2 regions of the Streptomyces sp. NPDC093085 genome follow, and region 1 is predicted to be linked to the other one. Evidence: riboswitches for the same ligand, from Rfam matches in the RefSeq annotation. Region 1 holds a riboswitch; the other holds the start of a gene.

Region 1 (7,181 bases):
GGTTGAAGGCGTTGGGGTCGAGGCCGAAGAGGGACTGGAGCGGCTTGGAGAGTACGGCGACGAGGATCAGCAGGATCACGACGATGCCGCCCGCGACGGCGACCTTGTCCCGCTTGAAACGCGTCCAGGCGATCCGGCCGAGCGAACGGCCCTCGATCTGCTTGCCCCCGACGCCCGCCGGCACCGCTTCCGGCTGCGCCTGCGCCGCCGACCCGGTGGTCTCGATAGGTGCCGTCATTGCGCTGGAGACCCCTCTCGGCCGACGGTGGCCGGCCCATGACCGCCGCTGTAGCGGCTTGTTCACTGCATTGATGTCGGCATGGTGGGCTCCCGATGGGGGGGAGCTGCTTGTGTCAGCGCTTCGCCCACACATCCTTCGCACATATGTGCCGAGGCCACCTGCCTCAGGGAGTCTTCAGCCCCATCGCGATCACCCGCCACCCCCAACGGGGAATGTTTGCTCAACCGTGATGCGATCAGAGGGTTACCGTTATACGGACACCACTTACCGCCTCAGCGGACGATTTTGGTGGCCAATCAGTCGGAATCCGTCAGAACGGGCAGAGCACTCCCCCCGTTCCTCCCCTGGCCGTGCGCTCAGTATGCGCGCGAGGCGGGGGGCGGGTAGCCGTATCCGGAGGACTGGACCGGCGCCGCGTGCGCCGCGTGCGCCTCCCGGTCGTAGAACGGACGGGCGTTGGCCCGCAGCCACATCGTGATCGGGTCGTACTCGTCGGACATGGCGACGGTGGAGACCGGCAGCCCCTCCGGTACGGCGGCGATCGACTGCCGCATCATCGTGCGGACCGAGTCCACGGAGGCCTGCCCCGTGTCGTACAGGTCGAGCCCGATCGCCAGATACGGGGCGCCGAGCGCGGGCTGCACCCAGGCGCGGCGCAGCGCCCGCACGGCCGGGGTGCGGTGCGCGTTCTGGGTGAGCAGGGCGTAGAACTGCGGGAGCTGGATGGCCGGTTCGGAGAGCCGCAGCGGCCCGGCCGGCATCCGGTCGAGGCCGGTGGCGATCCGGCGCAGATCGAGCCAGGGGATGCCGAGACCGCCGCCGGGGGCGTGCGGATTGAGCCAGATCCCCCAGCGGTCGGGGTAGAGGGCGCGGGCGATGTCGCGCCCCGAGACCACTTCGTGCGCCCGGGTCCAGCCGCTGGCGGAGAGCTCGTGAGCGGAGGTGACACAGGGCGCGTAGCCGAGCCCGTCGACCTCCATGTTGCCGTACTGGGCGTCGGGCGAACCGGCCCGGCCGTGCCAGAGCAGCATCCAGACGCTGTCGTCGGCGAGCGCCTGGAGCAGCGCCTCGTACGCGTCGTACCGTCCCGGCGTCACCTGGCGCAGCATGTGCTCGACCTGCCCGGCCGCCGCGGTGCCTGACGCGCTCACTCTGGGTCCCGCCCCTCGTTCGATCCACCATTCGTGCCGCTCCCCGGCGCCGCCCCGCCGCCACGGGACTCCCGCGCACCGGGGCCCCGGGGAGGACCCGCCGCGCGGGCGGTGCGCCGGCCCGGCCATCAAACCAGCTTAGGCGGCTGGCCTGACACCGACTTGACGGCGGGTGTACGTGCCGCATAGGCGGGAACATGCGGTACGGCTGGTTCCGGCCCCGGAGGCCGGGGTTGTGGCGGTGATGTGCCCGCGAGTACGGCTCATACCCGCCCGGGCCGGTCGTACCCCTGCTTTCCGCCACCAGGTCGGCAACGGTTCGGACGCGTTCGCGGGGACGGTTCAGGACCGTTCGTAGAAGGGCCTGACCTTGCCGAGCATCCACTCCCCGACCGGGTCCTGCGTCAGGTCGAGCAGCAGCAGATTGACCGGCCAGCCGACCGGCACCCGGCCCAGGGCACGGCCGAGCGCGTCCATCGGGGCGTTGCGGTCGGCGGCCTCCCAGGAGGAGAGCTGGACGCCGATGAAGAGGACCGGCGGCTCGCCCTCGACGCTGGCGAGGGCGCGGCGGGCGGTGGCCACCGTGCCGGTCGCCGCGAACTCGGCGGAGGCGGCGGAGAGGAAGTCGACCGGGTCCTCCTGCCAGTCCGGTTCGAAGAGCCGGACCCGGCCCCCGCTGGCCGGGCCGTCGAGCGGCGTACGGCCCACCCGGCAGAGCTCGGCGACGGCGAGCGGCGGCAGCGGGGCGCCGACCGCGCCGCCGGGGTTGATCGCGATGCCGAGCTGCGGGGGCAGCCCCCGGGCGAACTCACGGGCGGGCGCGACGGTGCACGGCATGTGCTCGCCGACGCAGCTCAGGAACTGCCCGCGGGAGCTGAAGACCGGGACGTACGGGGCACCGTCGATCTCCATCGTGGGCAGATCGAGCGAACCGCTCTCGGGCCCGCCCCCGTTCGGCAGCGGCACCCAGATCTCGCTGCGCCCGAGCACCTCGACCAGCCGCGCGCCCGCCGCGTCGTTCCCGAGCGAGGCCGAGAGCACCTCTTCCAGCTCGTTGCCCGGCCATGCCGTGTTCACCACGGTTTCCCCTCCACCCACGTACTTCCACCCACGTATTTCCGCTTTCTGCGCCAGACCTTAATGCCGTACGGGGCCGCCCGTGTCCCCCCGCGACGGCAGCGGCAGGGCCGCCGGGAGGAAGGCGATCCGGCGCAGCGCGGCCGCCGCGTCCCGGTCGAGGAGCACGGCGGAGGCGCACCCCTCGGGGGGCCGGCCCGCCGCCGTCCCGGCGAGCAGCCGGGCGACGGCGCCCCGGTGGCGGGCGAAGGCGTATCCGGAGACGCCCCGGCCGCGCTCGCGCTGGCCCGCGCGGGCGGTCTCCGGCGGGACGTCCAGCACCAGCAGGTGGAGCCGCCGGCCGCGCGCCCTGGCCTCCCGGGCGAGCCAGTGCCGTACCCAGGTCTGCGTCCCGCAGTCGTGCACGACCAGGGAGGCGCCGGAGCGCAGGGCGCGCCCGAGCCCGGCGTAGTGCGCGGCCCGCACCAGGGGGCGGTAGACGGCGTACGGCAGCGAGGGCGGCAGTCTGCGGGCCCAGCGGTCCCGGGTGTCCTGCGAGTCGATGGCGCCGGCGGGGACGGCGCGCCGCATCAGGGTGGACTTGCCGCTGCCGGGCAGCCCGGAGACGACCACCAGGTCCCCGGCGTCGAAGTGCAGGTCGAAGGGGGGCGCGCCGGGGCCGCCGCCGGGCCCCCGGCCGCGCAGATCGCGTACGGCGGGCGGGCCCGGGTGGTCCACGCCCCCGGCCGTGGCGCACGCGCCGGCCGGGGCGCACGCGCCGCTCCCCTGCGGGATCATCGCCGCCCCCCTGTCACCTAAGTCGTTCACATCCATCGGTCAGCTCGATCCGCCCGGTCGCACCGTCTCCCGGCCCCTGCCCGGGCCCGGAGCCTGGCCCGGGCCGGTGGCCCCTGCCCGCCAAGTGTAAAGAATTGGCAATCTCTCCCCGGCTCTCTCCGGTGTCCCCGATGTGAGAATGCGGTGTGAACCCCTCGCACGCCCCGCCGTACGCCTCGCGCGCGCCCCGCCCCACGACCCCTCGCGCGCGCCGCGACCGCCCATGCGATGATGTGGCCGCCAACCCGATGTACCAGCTGGACCAACTGCATACCGGCCGTTTGAATCCGCGCGGGAGAGTCCCGGTCACCCTGTGCACCGGGCGCCGAAGGAGCAAGTTCCTCCCTTGAATCTCTCAGGCCCCGAACCGCGTGGACGAGGCAGATCTGAAAAGCGGGCCGTACCACCGGCGTTGTGGCCGCGGCTCCACCCAAGGTGCAAGTCATGACCTCCCTTACGGAGGGTCGTGACGAACCTCTCAGGTTCCGATGACAGATGGGGAGGACCGTCCTCGTCCTATGCCCTGGGAGCCACCCCGCGATGACCGATACGCCCCATGCGACCCATGCCACCCCGGCCGGTACACCCGGCGGGACCCCGCGCCGTACCGCCCTCGACGCCACCCACCGCGCGCTCGGCGCGACCATGACCGACTTCGCCGGGTGGGAGATGCCGCTCCGCTACGGCAGCGAGCGCGAGGAGCACCTCGCCGTCCGCACCCGCGCCGGGCTCTTCGATCTCTCGCACATGGGCGAGATCACCGTCACCGGACCGGAAGCGGGGCGCTGCCTCGACCACGCGCTCGTCGGCGACCTCGGCGCCCTCGCCGTGGGCCGGGCCCGCTACACCATGATCGTCCAGGAGGACGGCGGCATCCTGGACGACCTGATCGTCTACCGCCTCGCCGAGGACACGTACCTCGTCGTCGCCAACGCCTCCAACGCCGGGACGGTGCTCGCCGCGCTCACCGACCGCGCCGCCGCCTTCGACGCCGCCGTACGCGACGACCGCGACGCCTACGCCCTGCTCGCCGTCCAGGGCCCGGAGTCCCCCGGCATCCTCAAGGCGCTCACCGACGCGGACCTCGACGGGCTGAAGTACTACGCGGGGCTGCCCGGCACCGTCGCCGGGGTCCCCGCCCTGATCGCCAGGACCGGCTACACCGGCGAGGACGGCTTCGAGCTCTTCGTGGCCCCCGAGCACGCGACCGCGCTCTGGCAGGCGCTCACCGAGGCCGGCGCGGGCGCCGGGCTGATCCCCTGCGGGCTCTCCTGCCGGGACACGCTCCGCCTGGAGGCGGGGATGCCGCTGTACGGGAACGAACTGTCGGCCTCGCTCACCCCCTTCGACGCGGGCCTCGGCCGGGTCGTGAAGTTCGGCAAGTCCTCCGGCGACGGCGCCTTCGTAGGGCGTACGGCGCTGGAGGAGGCGGCCGCGCGGGCCGCGTCCGCGCCGCCCCGCAAGCTGGTCGGCCTGATCGCCGAGGGCCGCCGGGTGCCGCGCGCCGGCTACCCGGTGGTCGCCGGCGGCGCCGTCGTGGGCGAGGTCACCTCGGGCGCCCCGTCGCCGACCCTGGGCCGGCCGATCGCGATGGCATACGTGGACGCCGCGTACGCCGCGCCCGGGACGGCGGGGGTCGGCGTCGACATCCGGGGCACGAGCGAGCCGTACGAGGTCGTGGCGCTCCCCTTCTACCGCCGCCCGAAGTAGCCCCGGGCCACCGCCGCCCGAAGCAGCCCCGGGCCCGCTCGCCCTCTCCCCCGGGGGCCGGATCCGCCCGGGGCCGTCTCGCTCCGTAAGACACCAGTTCCGCACCACTCCCCCGCGTACAGGAGAATTCAGGTCATGAGCAACCCCCAGCAGCTTCGCTACAGCAAGGAGCACGAGTGGCTGACGGCCGCCGAGGACGGCGTGTCGACGGTCGGCATCACGGAGTACGCGGCCAACGCCCTCGGCGATGTCGTGTACGCCCAGCTCCCCGAGGTCGGTGACTCCGTGACCGCGGGCGAGACCTGCGGCGAGCTGGAGTCCACCAAGTCCGTCAGCGATCTGTACGCCCCGGTGACCGGCGAGGTCACCGAGCGGAACCAGGACGTGATCGACGACCCCTCGCTGGTGAACTCCGCGCCCTTCGAGGGCGGCTGGCTGTTCAAGGTACGCGTCACCGAGGAGCCGGAGGACCTGCTCAGCGCGGCCGAGTACGCAGAGTTCTCCGGCCAGTGATGTGACGCCGCTCACCACGCCGACCCCGCACCAAGAGACCCCAGGGACCGTGATGTCTTCGAAGTCGCTTCTGAACGCCTCGCTCCACGAGCTGGACCCCGATGTCGCCGCCGCCGTCGACGCCGAACTCCACCGCCAGCAGTCCACCCTCGAAATGATCGCCTCGGAGAACTTCGCGCCGGTCGCGGTCATGGAGGCCCAGGGCTCCGTACTGACCAACAAGTACGCCGAGGGCTACCCCGGCCGCCGCTACTACGGCGGGTGCGAGCACGTCGACGTGGTCGAGCAGATCGCCATCGACCGGGTGAAGGCGCTCTTCGGCGCCGAGCACGCCAACGTACAGCCGCACTCGGGCGCGCAGGCGAACGCGGCGGCGATGTTCGCGCTGCTCTCCCCCGGCGACACGATCATGGGGCTGAACCTCGCGCACGGCGGGCACCTCACCCACGGCATGAAGATCAACTTCTCCGGCAAGCTCTACAACGTGGTCGCCTACCACGTGGACGGCGAGACCGGCCAGATCGACATGACCGAGGTCGAGCGGCTCGCCAAGGAGTCCCGGCCGAAGCTGATCGTGGCGGGCTGGTCGGCCTACCCCCGTCAGCTCGACTTCGCGGCGTTCCGCCGGATCGCGGACGAGGTCGGCGCGTATCTCATGGTCGACATGGCGCACTTCGCCGGTCTGGTCGCGGCCGGGCTGCACCCCAACCCGGTGCCGCACGCGCATGTCGTCACCACGACCACGCACAAGACCCTCGGCGGTCCGCGCGGCGGCGTGATCCTCTCCACCAAGGAGCTGGCCAAGAAGATCAACTCCGCGGTCTTCCCGGGCCAGCAGGGCGGTCCGCTGGAGCATGTCATCGCGGGCAAGGCGGTCTCCTTCAAGGTGGCGGCCACGGAGGAGTTCAAGGAGCGCCAGCGCCGCACTCTGGAGGGCGCCCGCATCCTCGCCGAGCGCCTCGGCCAGGCGGACGTCACCGAGGCGGGCGTCTCCGTCCTCTCCGGCGGGACCGATGTCCACCTGGTCCTGGTCGACCTGCGCGACTCCGAGCTCGACGGCCAGCAGGCCGAGGACCGGCTCCACGAGGTCGGCATCACCGTCAACCGCAACGCCGTCCCGAACGACCCGCGCCCCCCGATGGTCACCTCGGGCCTCCGGATCGGCACCCCGGCGCTGGCCACCCGCGGCTTCACGGCGGAGGACTTCACCGAGGTCGCGGATGTCATCGCCCAGGCGCTGAAGCCCGCGTTCGACCGGGAGGCGCTGGCGGCCCGGGTCACCGCCCTCGCCGCGAAGCACCCGCTGTACCCGGCCCTGTAACCCGTAACCGACCGGGCCGCACCCCCGTCCGTACGGGCTGAAGCACCGCCGGGGCACCGCGCCGCACCGACCACCACCCGGGAACCACCCCGGGCCAGGCCGGCACGGCCCGGTGCCCCTCCCCTTGCGAAGCCCCTCTTCTCCCTTCTCCCGGACGACCCGCACGCCCGCGACGCTCACAGCTCGCCCCCGCCCTAAGGAGTCCCCGTGGCCATCTCGGTCTTCGACCTGTTCTCGGTCGGCATCGGCCCGTCCAGTTCCCACACGGTCGGCCCGATGCGGGCGGCCGGCCTCTTCGTACGCCGCCTCAAGAACGAGGGCCTGCTGGCACACACGGCCTCCCTCCGGTGCG
Region 2 (7,181 bases), on a different contig from region 1:
CGGCACATTCACTCGGCATAAACGGGGTGACAGGGCGTGGATTCTTGTTTCCACTGCCCGAACCGGCAGCCAAAACGCCGACTATTTTCGGCCGACCCCGCCCGGGGAATCATCCCAGGCCAGAGACGGTCTCTTCACCTTTTATCCACGGAAAGCGCGTGAGAGAGGGACTTAATAGTGCCTTGACGGCAATACCTGGTACAGCTAGCGGAAACATGGCGTGAACACGCGTCGTATAAACTCTGCCCACGAGGCGGAGAGTCGGCGCCCGGCCGCAGGACCGATGCTCACCCCAGGTCCTGAGACCCGGTGGCCCACCTCTGACCCCGCACGCCGACAGCGACGTCGCACCCGCCCGCGTTCCTTTTCACGCGTCACCCTGTCTCCTGAATGAGAGGCAACCCACCATGCCGCTGCATGTACCCCCGGCCCCGGCGCCCGCCCTGCGCAGCGTTCTCGCGGCACTCGGTTCCCCCACCGCCGTGCGCGATGCCCGCACCCCGGCCCTACAGTCCGTCCAGGGACCGCTGAGCCCCGAACTCCCGCTCCCCGTCCATGAGTTGGACGCACTCACCCCCGTCGCCCCGGAGGACCGCACGGCACTGACGAACCGCGCGCCACGCACCAGACTCACCGGCTGGCGCTTCCTGATCCGCAACGGCGAGCGCGCCGTGGCCGCCGCGGACACGATGCTCACCGCCGACGGCTGGGCCTTCTCCCGCTTCTTCGAGGGCCCCTATCTGCCCTCCACGGAGCGGGCGCTGCGCCAGGCCGAGTCCCTGACCACGTTCCACCAGCCCCGTCTGCTCTCCGTGCCCGAGCTGTACATGCTCATGCTCTGGCTGCACGGCGACACGGCGGCCGACCCCGCGTCGGGCGCACCCGCGCCGGCCGACATCCTGATCCCGCTCGCCCCCGCGCCACCGGGTTTCGCCGCCCACCGTCCCCACCTGGCCGCCGAGTTGCTGCCGGTGATCGACGTACGGCTCACCCCCGCCACGCCCCTGCTCCGTACCCCCGCCTGATCCGGTCGTCCCCTGTGCCCCGCGCCCCGGCCGGCGCGGGGCGCCGTGCTGCCCATCTCGGGTAGTCCCCTCAGGTCCCCCCGAACCATCCGGAAAGACAGTCCAGTTGAGCTGAACCGTCCGGGCGGGTGACACGTCCTTAAGCAGAAGGAAGCGCTGCCCGGAAATACCTGCGGACGACCGTCCGTGGGGCAAGACTGGTACTGGTCCGGACCGGACCAGTAGGGACCGGACCGATACGGGGGGAGGCGGCCATGACCACCACATCGAGCCGCAGGACACTGACGACGACCCAGCGAAAGAATCCGACCATGTGCCAGCACCAGCCACCCTGCCCGCCCGCCGACTCCGCCGAGCGCGACGCCGCCCGGCTGATCGCCCACCACCCGGAGCAGGGGTGGAGCCTGCTGTGCAACGGCGTGCTCCTCTTCGAGGACACCGGCGAACTGCTGCCCGACGGGAAGATCATCGCCCCGCACCGGCCGCTCCGCGCCGAGCAGGTGGCCGCGGCCGCCTGAGAGCCCGGCACGCCCGGCGGCCCGCGCACCCGGGCGAGCCGCCGCGAGAGAACCAGGGGCCGGCCGGAGCACACACTCCGTACCGGCCCCGACGTACGACCCCGCGCGTCCCGCACTCCGCGTACACCTGGTACGCCCCGTACGCCCGGTGCCGTACGCCCTCGTGCGCGTCAGTGGTCGTACGCGTCCACCGGCGGGCACGAGCAGACCAGGTTGCGGTCGCCGAAGGCGCCGTCGATCCGGCGGACCGGCGGCCAGTACTTGTCCGCGGCCGGCACCCCGGCGGGGAAGACCGCCTCGGCGCGGCTGTACGCGTGCTCCCACTCCCCGGCGAGCGCGGCGGCCGTGTGCGGGGCGTTGCGCAGCGGATTGTCGTCCGCCGGCCACTCACCCGACGCGACCCGCTCGACCTCGCCCCGGATCGCGATCATCGCCGCGCAGAAGCGGTCGATCTCGCGCAGATCCTCGCTCTCGGTGGGCTCGATCATCAGGGTGCCCGCCACCGGGAACGACATCGTCGGCGCGTGGAAGCCGTAGTCGATCAGCCGCTTGGCGATGTCGTCGACGCTGACCCCGGTCGCCTTGGAGAGCGGGCGCAGATCGATGATGCACTCGTGCGCCACCAGCCCGTTGGGGCCGGTGTAGAGCACCGGGTAGTGCGGTTCGAGACGCTTGGCGATGTAGTTGGCGGCGAGCACCGCGACCTGCGTGGCCCGCTTCAGCCCCTCGCCGCCCATCAGCCGTACGTACGCCCAGGAGATCGGCAGGATCCCGGCCGAGCCCCACGGCGCCGCCGAGATCGGCCCGACCCCTGTCGCGGGCCCGGCGGCCGGCTGGAGCGGGTGGTTGGGGAGATACGGGGCGAGGTGGGCCCGTACGCCGACGGGGCCGACGCCGGGGCCGCCGCCGCCGTGCGGGATGCAGAAGGTCTTGTGCAGGTTGAGGTGCGAGACATCGGAGCCGAACCGGCCCGGCTTCGCCAGCCCCACCAGCGCGTTCAGGTTGGCGCCGTCCACGTACACCTGGCCGCCCGCGTCGTGCACGGCAGCGCAGATGTCACCGATGTGCTCCTCGAACACCCCGTGCGTGGACGGGTAGGTGACCATCAGGACGGCCAGTTCCGCGCCGTACCGCTCGATCTTGGCGTGCAGGTCCTCGATGTCGACATCGCCGTCCTCGCCGGTCCTGACGACCACGACCCGCATCCCGGCCATGACCGCGCTCGCCGCGTTCGTGCCGTGCGCGGAGGACGGGATGAGGCAGACGGTGCGCCCGGTGTCGCCGTTGGCCCGGTGGTAGGCCCGGACGGCGAGCAGCCCGGCCAGCTCGCCCTGGGAACCGGCGTTGGGCTGGAGCGAGACCGCGTCGTACCCGGTCACCTCGGCGAGCCGCTCCTCCAGTTCACGGATGAGCGTGAGATAGCCGCTCGCCTGCTCGGCCGGGGCGAAGGGGTGCAGCGCCCCGAACTCGGGCCAGGTGACCGGCTCCATCTCGGTCGTCGCGTTGAGCTTCATCGTGCAGGAGCCGAGCGGGATCATCCCCCGGTCCAGCGCGTAGTCCCGGTCCGCGAGCCGGCGCAGGTAGCGGAGCATCGCGGTCTCCGAGCGGTGCTCGTGGAAGACCGGGTGGGTGAGGTAGCCGTCGGTGCGCAGCAGCCCGGCGGGGAGCGCGTCGTCGGTGGCCGCGTCCAGCGCCTCGATGTCGCCCTGGACCCCGAAGGCCGTCCACACGGCGGTGAGATGGGCGCGCCCGGTGGTCTCGTCGCAGGCCACCGAGACATGGTCGGCGTCGGCCTGGTGGAGGTTGACCCCGCCCTCGCGCGCGGCGGCCACCACCTCGGCGGCCCGGCCCGGCACCCGGACGGTCAGCGTGTCGAAGTAGGCGCCGTGCACGGTCTCCACCCCGCCCGCCCGCAGCCCGGCGGCGAGCACCGCCGCGTACCGGTGGGTGCGCCGGGCGATGGCCCGCAGCCCCTCGGGGCCGTGGTAGACGGCGTACATGCCGGCCATGACGGCGAGGAGCACCTGCGCGGTGCAGATGTTGCTGGTGGCCTTCTCGCGGCGGATGTGCTGCTCACGGGTCTGGAGGGCGAGCCGGTACGCCTTGTTCCCGTCGGCGTCCACGGAGACCCCGACGAGCCGCCCGGGCAGGCTGCGGGCGAACTTCTCGCGTACGGCCAGGTATCCGGCGTGCGGTCCGCCGAACCCCATGGGGACACCGAAGCGCTGGCTGGTGCCGACGGCGATGTCGGCGCCCAGCTCGCCGGGGGGCGTGAGCAGCGTGAGGGCGAGCAGATCGGCCGCGACGGTGACGACCGCGCCGAGCTCCCTGGCCTGCTCGATCACGGGCCTGAGGTCCCGTACCGCCCCGGAGGCACCCGGGTAGGAGAGCAGCACCCCGAAGACACCGCGCTCGGCGATCTCCGCGGGGATGGCCTCGCTCAGGTCGGCGACGACGACCTCGACACCGGTCGGTTCGGCGCGGGTGCGGATCACGGCGACCGTCTGGGGCAGGGTGTCGGCGTCGACCAGGAAGACACCGTCCTTGACCTTGCCGACGCGCCGGGAGAGCGCCATGGCCTCGGCGGCGGCGGTGGACTCGTCGAGCAGCGAGGCGCCGGAGGTGGGCAGCCCGGTCAGCTCGGCGACGACGGTCTGGAAGTTGAGCAGGGCCTCCAGCCGGCCCTGGGAGATCTCGGGCTGGTAGGGCGTGTACGCGGTGTACCAGGCCGGGTTCTCCAGGACATTGCGGAGGATCACCGGCGGGGTGAAGGTGCCGTAGTAGCCGAGGCCGATCATCGGGGTGAGGACCTGGTTGCGGTCGGCGAGCGAGCGCAGCTCGGCGAGGACCTCGGCCTCGGTACGGGCGCCGGGGAGGCTCAGCCGCTCGGCGCTCCTGATCGCGTCGGGCACGGCGGCGTCGGTCAGCTCGTCCAGCGAGCCGTAGCCGACCTGCGCGAGCATCTTGGCCTGCGCGCCCGTGTCGGGGCCGATGTGGCGCTGCTCGAAGGGGATGCCGCGCTCCAGATGGGCGAGCGGGGTGCGGTGGGCGTTCATTGCGGAGGCCTCCTGGTCTGTCACGACCTGCGGGGGCACCTAGGCGCGGGTGCCCGGAACGGGCCTCCCCCTCTGTCATCTCGACCTGAGAGCTTCACCGGCCCGTGCGGGGGACCGGCTTTCACCGTCGGTGAGAGCGGCCGCCGCATGGTCCGGCGTCCGCCCTGCTTTCCAGAGTGACCTCGTCCGCGCGGTACGGGGGCCTGAGAGATTCCGGGGAGGATTTGCTCCTTCGGCGCCTCCGGCGGGCTTGCCGGAGAACTCTCCCGCACGGGGTCAACAGCCGCTGGCAAGCCTACCAGCGGGGTGTTCCGGACAAGTTTCGAGTGGCCGTCGCCCGCGTTCTGCCCTTTCGTAGCGTGTACGAGCAGTTGCGACCCGTTGGAGGGAACGTGGAAACCGAAACCGATCCGCGCAGCCTGATAGGACGCAAAGCGTACGACCGTGACGGCCGTAAGTTCGGCACGGTCGACGAGGTCTATCTCGACGACGCCACCGGTACGCCCGAATGGGCGGCCGTCCGTACCGGACTCTTCAGCCGGGACGCCTTCGTCCCGCTCGCCCCCAGCACACTCGCCCCGGAGGGACTCCGGGTCCCGTTCGAGCGCGCGTTGATCAAGGACGCCCCGGACTTCGGTGTCGGCCGCCATCTCTCGCCCGACCAGGAGCTCCAGCTCTACCACCACTACGGCCTCGCCCTCCCGGATCCGGAGTCGCCGGAGGACCCGGCGGCCTTCTCCGACCGGGACGCCGAGCGCGACTTCGGACGGCTGGCGGGGCACGACGACTGATCCGCGCCCGGACGCCCCTGGTGTTCCCCGTCCCCGTGGCGTGGCATCGCCGCCTCGGCGACCGGGGGCACCAGGGGCAGCGGCTCGGAGAGCTCCAGCGCGGGGTCGTCGGCCCAGAACGTCCGTACCCGGCCGGGCGCGGATCCGGGCTCCTCGAACCGTACGGTGACCCGCCGTACCCCGCTGCCCTGCACCCAGCCCGCCCCGAACTCGGCGTGCCGCACATCGTGCCCGGCCGGGAACCGCCGCTCCGCGGGCGCCGCCACGGGCTCCGGAGACCCGGGCAGGCCGTCCCGTACGGTCCCCGCCGCGCCCCCGTCCGCCGCGCCCCGTACCGCCTCCCCCGGCGCCGGGCCGTCCGTCCGGCCGCCGTCCCCGCCCGCGGCCTCCCTCGCGGCCCGCTCCTCGGCCGCCGCCTGCGCGAACAGGTCCTCCTGCGTGTAGTCGGCGAGCCCGCTCACGCCCACCCCGAGCAGCCGTACGCCGCCCGTGGTGTCCACGGACTCCAGCAGCCGGCCGACCGCCTCCCGCACCACCACAGGGTCGTCCGTGGGGCCTCTGAGCGTCTCCGAACGGGTCAGGGTGGAGAAGTCGTACCGGCGCACCTTGAGGACGACGGTGCGCCCGGAGTGCCCGGCCTCCCGCAGCCGCCGCACACACCGCTCCGCGAGCCGGTCCACCTCCGTCCGCACCCGTACCCGGTCGTGGAGGTCGGTGTCGAAGGTGTCCTCGACCGACACCGACTTGGTCTCGCGCTCGGCGACCACGGGCCGCTCGTCATGGCCCAGCGCCATCCGGTACAGCGCGGCCCCATGGGCCTTGCCGACCAGCCGGACCAGCTCGTCCTCGCCCGCCTCGGCCAGCTCGGCGACCGTGGTCATCCCGGCCCGCCGCAGATGCTCGCCGGTCGCCGGCCCCACCCCGGGCAGGGTCCGCACCGTCAGCGGCCCCAGCAGCTCGCGCTCCGTGCCGGGCTCGATCAGGACCAGGCCGTCCGGCTTGGCCCGCTCCGAGCCGATCTTCGCCAGCATCTTGGAACCGGCGAGCCCCACCGAGCCGCTGAGCCCGGTCAGCGCCCTGATGTCACGGCGCAGCCGCTCGCCCACCGCCCGCGCCGAGGCCGTGTCGATGGCGGCGCCCGCCTCCAGGTCCACGAACGCCTCGTCCAGGCTCAACGGCTCGACCAGCGGCGAGAGCCTCCGCAGCAGCTCCATGACCTGCTCGCTGACCGCGCGGTAGAGGGTGAAGCGGGGGATGAGATACGCGGCGTTGGGCGCGAGCCTGCGGGCCTGGGCCATCGGCATCGCCGAGTGCACCCCGAAGCGCCGGGCCTCGTAGGAGGCGGTCGAGACCACGCCACGGGGCCCGAGACCGCCGACGACCACCGGTTTCCCGCGCAGGCTCGGCTTCGCCGCCTGCTCGGCAGCGGCGAAGAAGGCATCCATGTCCAGGTGGAGGACGGTCGGCGCGGTTCTCACCCCACCGATGCTGCCTCACGCCACTGACAATCGGCCCCGGACGCGACAGCGGGGCCCGCGAACCTCCTGTTCGCGGGCCCCGCCGGTCCTCCGCCGGCCCTTTGCCGGTCCTTCGTACGTCCTGCTCAGCCGGCCCGGTCGCGGCGTCTGCGGGCGGCCAGTTCGTCGGCCGGGTTGTTCCCGATCAGGGTCTCGCCGGTGTCGATCCGCTCCCCGTGGAGCTGGGAGAGGGCGGCCTCGACATCCCGCCACACCACGCCGACGGCGATACCGAAGACCCCCTGGCCGCCCTGGAGCAGCGAGACGACCTCGT

What was found. Region 1 has a riboswitch for glycine ahead of gcvT (glycine cleavage system aminomethyltransferase GcvT). Riboswitches for the same ligand answer to the same signal wherever they lie in the genome.
Region 2: it holds a riboswitch for glycine, as region 1 does, so the genes downstream of both, gcvP (aminomethyl-transferring glycine dehydrogenase) here and gcvT (glycine cleavage system aminomethyltransferase GcvT) in region 1, are expected to answer to the same signal.

Annotation. Positions count from the first base shown of each region.
Region 1 is NZ_JBFBFB010000006.1:182,319-189,499, reverse strand. It holds gene AB0O07_RS19585 (ABC transporter permease) at 1-238, opposite strand, end outside; gene AB0O07_RS19580 (enhanced serine sensitivity protein SseB C-terminal domain-containing protein) at 598-1,392, opposite strand; gene AB0O07_RS19575 (enhanced serine sensitivity protein SseB) at 1,735-2,469, opposite strand; gene AB0O07_RS19570 (AAA family ATPase) at 2,530-3,246, opposite strand; glycine riboswitch at 3,568-3,665, shown strand; gene gcvT (glycine cleavage system aminomethyltransferase GcvT) at 3,826-4,995, shown strand; gene gcvH (glycine cleavage system protein GcvH) at 5,131-5,508, shown strand; gene glyA (serine hydroxymethyltransferase) at 5,561-6,829, shown strand; gene AB0O07_RS19550 (L-serine ammonia-lyase) at 7,037-7,181, shown strand, end outside.
Region 2 is NZ_JBFBFB010000002.1:912,095-919,275, forward strand. It holds gene AB0O07_RS10710 (hypothetical protein) at 408-1,025, shown strand; gene AB0O07_RS10715 (DUF5999 family protein) at 1,337-1,543, shown strand; gene gcvP (aminomethyl-transferring glycine dehydrogenase) at 1,714-4,599, opposite strand; glycine riboswitch at 4,781-4,878, opposite strand; gene AB0O07_RS10725 (PRC-barrel domain-containing protein) at 4,992-5,390, shown strand; gene AB0O07_RS10730 (DNA polymerase IV) at 5,285-6,868, opposite strand; gene AB0O07_RS10735 (MerR family transcriptional regulator) at 6,994-7,181, opposite strand, start outside.